Thermosynechococcus vestitus BP-1: one gene and its partner. The protein of the gene in region 1 binds, or shares a complex with, the protein of each later gene. Links are inferred from orthologs where the notes say so. Each region holds a gene or a part of one and is shown on either strand. Other genes may lie near its edges.

Region 1 (3,653 bases):
GCCACTATCCATCACCAGCTAAGGGGGACAACTGAGCGCCCACCCTTGTTCCCCATCGTTCTTGGAAACTCGATTGGCAGGCCTTAGCGGCAGACGTTGCAGTCCATTCCGATGCGGGTTTAATCAGTGCGCTGAAGCGAGCGCGGATCTATGCACGGTCAAAGAGTTCTACTCATGAAGTGATTTGCCATTATCTGAACAACGTCTGATTCTTTACCGCAATAGCTATAAAAGCTGGTGTACTGATCCACCAGCCTCCAGGGGCGTCTTAGACTAGCTCATCAGTCCATCAGGACGGCATCATCCTACTGCCTAGCTGCCATAGATTCCCTTCTCATTCCGTTGGAAGAGGCGCTTGATGTGTTCCCAAGCCTTAATCAGGGCATTTTTTTCATCATTGGACTCCTTCAGCGCCTCATTATAGGCTGTGACAAATTGAGACTGCGCTGCCTCCGAGAGATCTGCGCGCACCTCTGGGGAAATGTCCTCTGGACCAGACAACTGCCCCTCAGGTTGACGCGGAATTTGCATCTCCGTGATTGCCGCCTCTTGACCACCAGCGGATTGCAATAGGAGAAAGATCTCCCCTGCTTTTTCCTCAGGGACTTCTACAACTAGCAAAAATTCACCCGCCTGTACCCGCATTTGGTAAATGGCCGCTTTGTCCTGGGGCATGCCTAGGGAGATCAGCGCCGATCCTAGCCCAGCTCCTAGGGCACCGTAGAGGGCGCCACTTGTAGCCCCCAACAGAGCAGCAGCCAACGGTCCAGCAGCAGCAACAACCCCAATAAAGGGAATGAAAAGAACACCAACCCCCGTCAACAGACTCAGCAGTGAACCAAAGATAGAGCCGTAGAGTGCGCCAGTGGTGACGCCATCTAAAATAATATCTTTCTTAGTAATAAATCCACTAATACGGGCTTCAGACTGAAAATTGCGACCAATGATAGAGATATTTTCTTTAGGGACACCGCGATTTAAAAGCCGTTCGATCGCTTCTTTGACTTTGGCCTCCTCCTGGAACGTGGCGGAGACACATTTAGTTGCTGGTTGGGTAAAGGCAGTACTCATAGAGTATTTTCTCCATCGGAACTTGCCCCCAGTATAGATAGGCGTCAATCCCGTTGACACCGAACCTCCGTGGGGAAAAAGCAGAACACTGTCCCCCCTTGACTAATCGCGGGCAAGGTTTTCAAAGCGGGTGTATTGGGGGTCAAAGAGCAGCTTCACTGTGCCCACAGGGCCATTGCGGTGTTTGGCAATCAGGAGTTCACAAATCCCGCGATCGGGGGTGTCGGGGTTGTAATATTCATCGCGGTACAGCAGAATGACGAGGTCAGCATCCTGTTCAATCGATCCCGATTCCCGCAGGTCTGACATTAAGGGACGCTTGTTTTGCCGCGATTCTACACTGCGGCTGAGTTGGGAGAGAGCAATGACGGGGACATTGAGTTCCCGCGCCAGTCCTTTGAGAGAGCGGGTAATTTTGGAGAGTTCTTGAACCCGGCCTTCGCTGGTTTCTTCACCGCCCATCAGTTGTAGGTAGTCAATCAAAATAAGGCCGAGGCCGTTGGGATGCTCGGCGTGGAGCCGGCGGGCAGTAGAGCGAATTTGTCCAAGGGTGGGGTTAGGAGTGTCGTCAATGTAGATGGGCAGTTGCGAGAGAATCCCGAGCGCCCGACTTAGGGGTTCCCACTGGTGTTGGCTAATGCGCCCCGCCCGTAAATAGTTGGTGTCAATGCGAGCTTCACTGGCGAGGAGGCGTTGAACCAGTTGCTCCTTCGACATTTCAAGGCTGTAGATGGCCACCGCCAGATTGTGAATTTCAGCAATGCGACGGGCAATTTGCAGGGCGATCGCTGTCTTACCCATTGAAGGACGACCCGCAATAATAATCAAATCCGATCGCTGGAAGCCTTGGGTGATGTTGTCCAGATCATAAAAATTGCAGAATAGACCTGGCTGAATATTGCCCTCCACCCGCTTGTCCAATTCTGTAAACGTATGGATAAGAATCTCATTAGTGTGGGTCAACCCCTGCTGAATCCGATCCTGAGTCACGCTAAAGATTTGTTGCTCGGCCTGATCCAAGATCACATCCAACGGGAGGCTGTTATCATAGCCCAGCTTCACCACATGGGTGCCGGCTTCAATCAGCTTCCGGCGCAGGTATTTTTCCTTGACCAAAAGAGCGTAGCGATCAATATTGATGGCACTGACGGTGCGCTCCACCAGTTCTGCCAGCTTCCTGTGCCCCCCAACTCGCTCCAATAACCCCTGATCCTGTAGCCAGGCGGTCACACACAGCAGATCCGTGGGATTGCTGCGACTATGGAGGGAAACCGCTGCCCGATAGATCTCGCGGTGGGCACTGAGGTAAAAGGCCTCAACTGGCAAAATATCCACCACACGGTTGATGGCTTCCGGATCTAAGAGAATACCCCCCAAGATCCACTCTTCCGCCTCGAGGTTCTGGGGGGGAATCAGTTGGCTATCGGGCTGAAAACTTGGCTCCTGAACCATCAGGGAAGCTAGCCCTAATCGGCAACAACTTGGATATTGAGCTTGACAGTCACTTCGGGGTGGAGTTTGATTTCAGCCGTGTAGGTGCCCAATTTGCGAATCTCAGGCAGGATCATTTCGCGGCGGTCGATGGTTTCACCCGTAATCGCCTGGATCGCATCGGCCACATCTTGGGGTGTGACGCTGCCAAAGAGCATATCTTTTTCGCCCACGGGCATCGAGATGGTAATGGTCGCCAGTTTTTCGAGGGTCGCTTTTTGTTTTTCAGCAATGCTTTTGAGTGCGGCGAGCCGCTGCCGTTCTTTTTCTTGGAGCCGCTCTACGCGCCGTAGGGCACTGGGGGTTGCTGGCTCGGCAATCCCTCTTGGGAACAGGTAATTACGGGCATAGCCGGGGGCGACTTCGACGACTTGACCCATTCGCCCGAGTTTATTAACGGTTTCATTCAAGACAACTTGCACCCGCTTTGCCATGGGTATCCTCTTTCATTGAACTGGATGGGTTAACAGCAAGCGTCAGCGCTGGTGGCTACGGCTGTTATTTTAGGACAAATAACTATTCTATACCCTCTAGGGCGCGAACAGCTACGCTGTGGGACGCGATCGCAATAAAAAAGGGCAGAACGCTGTTCCACCCTTGTACCGAGTTTGTTCAAACGTTAAGGATTGACTTAGAGGGGATGGAAGAGCAAGTCGGGGTAGAAGCGATTAAACTCAATCAAAATCCCGGCGGTAATCGTCATCCAAATGGCAGCTAGCACGGGGGCGGTGGAAAGATAGGTCAAAAAGTGCTTCATGGTACGTCGTCCTTATGACAATCAACAAACAGCAAAGCTAGCGAGGGGAAACAGTGATTTCGTTATCTTTGGCGGTGAGTTCGCCCGATGCCAGCTCCTTGAGGGCGGCCAAAGGCCAAGCAAAACCCGTGAGCATACATTTGATGGCAAGGGGAACATCAATAATGATTTCTTTTTCATTGGCTTCGCCGCTGTTGCGCACGGCAATCAAGTAGGCGCGGCCCACCCAGCCAATCCAGCCAGCGATGTACAGGAAGAGCACACTGGGAATGAGAAAATCACCGGCACGGCTGAGACGACCATCGACAACCAGGTGGGGCAAACCATCTTCGCC
Region 2 (3,816 bases), 1.2 Mb from region 1 along the record:
CGGGTTAGCCGTGGCAGCATTACCGGTCTCATTGGTCCCAACGGTGCCGGCAAAACCACCCTATTCAACCTCTTGTGCAACTTCCTTACACCCGACCAAGGCCGTGTGATTTTTGATGGTGTCCCCATTAGCCATCTGCCAACCTACCAAGTTGCCCTTCAGGGACTCCTGCGCACCTTCCAAGTGCCGCGGGTACTCTCACGCCTATCAGTTCTCGAAAATATGCTCTTGGCAGCCCCTCTGCAAACTGGGGAGAAGTTGTGGAATACCTGGCTTCAACCCCGGCGTGTCCGCCAAGAGGAACAGGAACTGCGGCAACGGGCGTGGGCAATTTTAGAGTCTGTGGGGCTAGCAGCCAAAGCCAATGACTATGCGGGTGCATTATCGGGGGGGCAGCGAAAACTCCTTGAAATGGCGCGAGTCATGATGCACCGTCCCCGCATGGTACTCCTCGATGAGCCAGCCGCCGGCGTTAATCCGACCTTGATCAACCAAATTTGTGGGCATATTGTGCGCTGGAATCAAGAGGGCGTGACATTTCTCATTATTGAACATAATATGGACGTGGTCATGTCCCTGTGTCAGCATATTTGGGTCCTAGCGGAGGGGAAAAATCTTGTTGACGGTCCCCCAAGTGAGATTCAAACCAATCCTGAGGTCTTGAGGGCTTACCTCGGACAATAACTCTTTTTTGGTAGATTAATCATCTGCAAAAGTCTTCAGGCTTAGGAGGCACTTTTGCTCTTTTTGTTTTTTCATTGTTCATCACGCTGATCTATGTTCTGGAATTGACAATACCATCACCTTTTCAACAACCTGTATTTATAGCAACTCCAACAAAGAATGAAACATTAGGCGGCACAATCATTAATTGCCAATCACCTCATCATTTGCTACCCTACTTGACATAGGAGACAAGGCGCTCTTGTAAATCGAGGCTATAGCTCGTGTTCTTTCAGGATATTCAGGACTCTTCAAGGGTTATCTATTTCTCTCTGGAATATTTCACTATCTTTCGAAATAGCCATATAAGCTGTTTCAGCTCCTGATCAATTTCCCATCAATTTAGTGATAGGCGGTGGGGCGATCGCCTTTTTTACTGTCCTAACCGTCCCCGACGGGCAAAATTTTTGACAACACTGTTTATGACACCCACCTTACTAAGTGCCTGATACGTGATTCTCGCCTCTATTGTTACTTGAAACTCATTTTTTTCGCTTTTAGGGACAGCCCTTTTTGCAGGAATGGCACACACTCAACACCCTGAAGGCCAATCAGGAATAGTCACGGATCAGCGCCAAGGAAGGACAGCGCTGCTGATCCAATTGCTGAAGATATTGGCGATTCTGGTAGTACTTACGGCGCAGTCGTGCAAGAACTTGCAGCCGCTCTGGTATGACATCGGCAATATCGTCAATCTCAGTGTTGCTATTGATGAGTGGCAGATAGCGGCGCAGGTCTTCAGTGGCCGGAGATTCACTTAAAATCAAGGCAACAATTTCCTGCCAAGACTGCAGGAGGTAGCGACATTCCTTTTCAATGGTAATGCGCTCAAGGGCAGCGGCGGCGGCCTCGATAACTAGTTTGGGGCGATCGAGACCGCTGGCAGTAGTCTCATCTAAATGTAGGAGCGGAGTGATCAAAGAAGCGTCTTCTGCTTCATCAAGGCGATCAAAAAGATGGCTAACCAAATCCAAGTCCGTCAGTTGTGTTCCCGCCTCGGTGGGTGAATGCAGTGGCCACTCGGCGTTATAGGGATCATCGGGGTCAGGCCGGCCGCCACAGTGTTCTTCTTCAACGGCCAAGATCTGCCGCCACAGCCAACGGTGGTGGGAGAGGCTAAATTCAATATCCCGTGCTTGCAACGTTTGCCGAATCAGAGGGCGATATTCGCCACGGTGGAGGTAGAGGCGCAGTAGCTGTTCTTCCGCTGCTTGACGCAAATTATAGTCCGCTGGACGCTGCCATTTTTGCGATCGCCCCGGCCAGCGGTACCCCCGCACCTGTTGCCGCAGCGCCTCTTCAAGATGGAGTGTCAAACGACTATCGTGGCGTCCCAATAGCTCAGCACAGTGGTGAATGTAGTGGCTGCGCAGGGTGGCGTTGGGAAGCTTGGCCAAAAGTTCACTGAGGGCTTGGCTGGCTTGCTGAAATTGATCCCCCTGCTCAAGATCGTACTGCTGCACAAGGGTCTGGATTTGCCAGTCCAGCCAAAGGGGAGCTTGATCCAACAGGGTTTGGTAGGCTGCCCGCCGTGCCGCCAAGGTCGCCTCATCCACTGTGAAAAAGTCCGCCGCATCCTTACCCGCTGGCAAGGTGAGAATCCGCAGTCGCAGATCCCCCCGATAGACCAAATCCGCAGCCTCGCCAATGGCGCGATCGGCAGCCCGCTGTCCCGCCTTATCTGCATCAAAGTTGAGGATAATTTGCTTTGACTCGGTGTAGCGCAGTAGCAACTTAATTTGGGCTTGACTGAGGGCAGTTCCTAAACTAGCTACCGTCTGGGGAAACCCCGCTTGGTGTAGGGCCATAACATCAAAGTAGCCCTCAACCACAATGGCTTGATCTGTTTGAGCGATCGCTTGACGCGCTTTATCAAGACCAAAGAGTAACTGCCCCTTGTTAAAAATGGGGGTTTCTGGGGAGTTAAGATACTTCGGCTCCTCATTGCTGAGAGTCCGACCGCCAAAGCCCACCACCCGTCCTTGGGTATCCATAATCGGGATTATCAGGCGATCGCGAAAGCGGTCATAGTAGCGGTCCCCTGTCCGCTGAGGCATAATCAAGCCCGCCTGCTCGACTAAAGCAGCAGGATATCCCTTTTGTTCCACAAGGTAAGTGTAGAGTACTTGCCAACCTGCAGGGGCATAGCCTAAGCGAAACTGTTGGATGGTTTCTTCCTTGAGGTGGCGCTGCCGCTGCAAATAGTCTTGAGCCGCTTGACCAATGGGCTGCCGCAGGGCGTGTTCATAGAAACTGGTGGCGATCGCCAGAATCTCATAGAGCTGCTCTTGCAAAGACAGCCGCGCCTGTAGTGCCTGCTTTTGCTCACTATCAAGGGTGCGCACTGGAATCTGATGGCGTTGGGCAAGGTCGAGGACCACCTCAGCAAAGGAGCGCTTTTGCAACTCCATCAGAAACTTAATCGCATTGCCCCCGGCACCACAGCCAAAACAGTAGTAAAAACCCTTGAGGGGGCTGACCGTAAAACTGGGGGTTTTCTCCTCATGAAACGGACAACAGCCCACGTATTCACGCCCGCGCTTGCGTAGAACAACGTGCTCGGCCACCACATCAACAATGTTGACCGCTTGGCGCACAGCCTCAATCGTATCGGGGTGTAGGCGAGGAATGTCCATAGATTATTTAGGTTAGCCGATCCCCCAAGGGAAATATTCGCCTCTGGAAAATTCAAGGATTCCTAAGCATGTTGCAAGCGCTTAACTCAGGCGGTCAAGGGCCATTGACCTTCGCTAGGATGTTGACGGTGCCCTTGTTAGAGTCAGAGGCAGGCTTTGAAGCCACAACCGTTCACATAGGGAGCAAGTATTCATGAGTAGCAGCCGCAAACGACTGGGGGTGTTCACCAGTGGCGGAGATTGCCCAGGTCTAAATACGGCTATCCGTGCCATTGTTGCCCATGCCACCCTAAGTTACGGTTGGGAAGTGCTTGGTATTCTTCACGCCACCCAGGGGCTAATTGAGCGGAAGGCGATCCCCCTCAATGCAGAAGGCCTTGGGGGCATGGATGTCCTGCTCAACATGGGGGGAACCATTCTTGGGGCGATTAATAAGGGGGATACCCTTGGCCATGCC

Evidence for each region.
Region 2: the proteins of dnaB (region 1) and dnaG are in contact, whole or in part, in a crystal structure (PDB 2R6A), measured with the Geobacillus stearothermophilus proteins. The link is inferred for Thermosynechococcus vestitus BP-1 from one-to-one orthologs. Residues at the interface, in WP_033016901.1 of Geobacillus stearothermophilus: Ser13, Glu15, Ala16, Gln18, Glu91, Leu92, Asp94, Ala95, Val96, Pro97, Thr98, Ala99, Ala100, Asn101, Tyr104, Tyr105, Ile108; in WP_049624496.1 of Geobacillus stearothermophilus: Lys456, Leu457, Leu458, Pro459, Ala460, Asn463, Ala464, Leu467, Leu535, Leu536, Ile537, Ala538, Gln544, Glu545, Asp548, Tyr549, His552.

What each region holds. Positions count from the first base shown.
Region 1 is NC_004113.1:2,524,175-2,527,827, reverse strand. What follows is about bases 349-3,184. They hold dnaB (replicative DNA helicase), read right to left. Parts: upstream 2,524-3,184; coding sequence 1,174-2,523; downstream 349-1,173. Other genes in these bases: rplI (50S ribosomal protein L9), read right to left, coding at 2,538-2,996; TLL_RS12275 (ChaB family protein), read right to left, coding at 349-1,071. Also shown: more of TLL_RS12275, read right to left, coding at 313-348; psaJ (photosystem I reaction center subunit IX), read right to left, coding at 3,194-3,319; TLL_RS12255 (photosystem I reaction center subunit III), read right to left, coding at 3,357-3,653. UniProt on the Escherichia coli protein: The main replicative DNA helicase, it participates in initiation and elongation during chromosome replication. Travels ahead of the DNA replisome, separating dsDNA into templates for DNA synthesis.
Region 2 is NC_004113.1:1,366,575-1,370,390, reverse strand. What follows is about bases 818-3,816. They hold dnaG (DNA primase), read right to left. Parts: upstream 3,360-3,816; coding sequence 1,275-3,359; downstream 818-1,274. Other genes in these bases: TLL_RS06675 (ATP-dependent 6-phosphofructokinase), read left to right, coding at 3,553-3,816. Also shown: TLL_RS06685 (ABC transporter ATP-binding protein), read left to right, coding at 1-684. UniProt on the Escherichia coli protein: RNA polymerase that catalyzes the synthesis of short RNA molecules used as primers for DNA polymerase during DNA replication.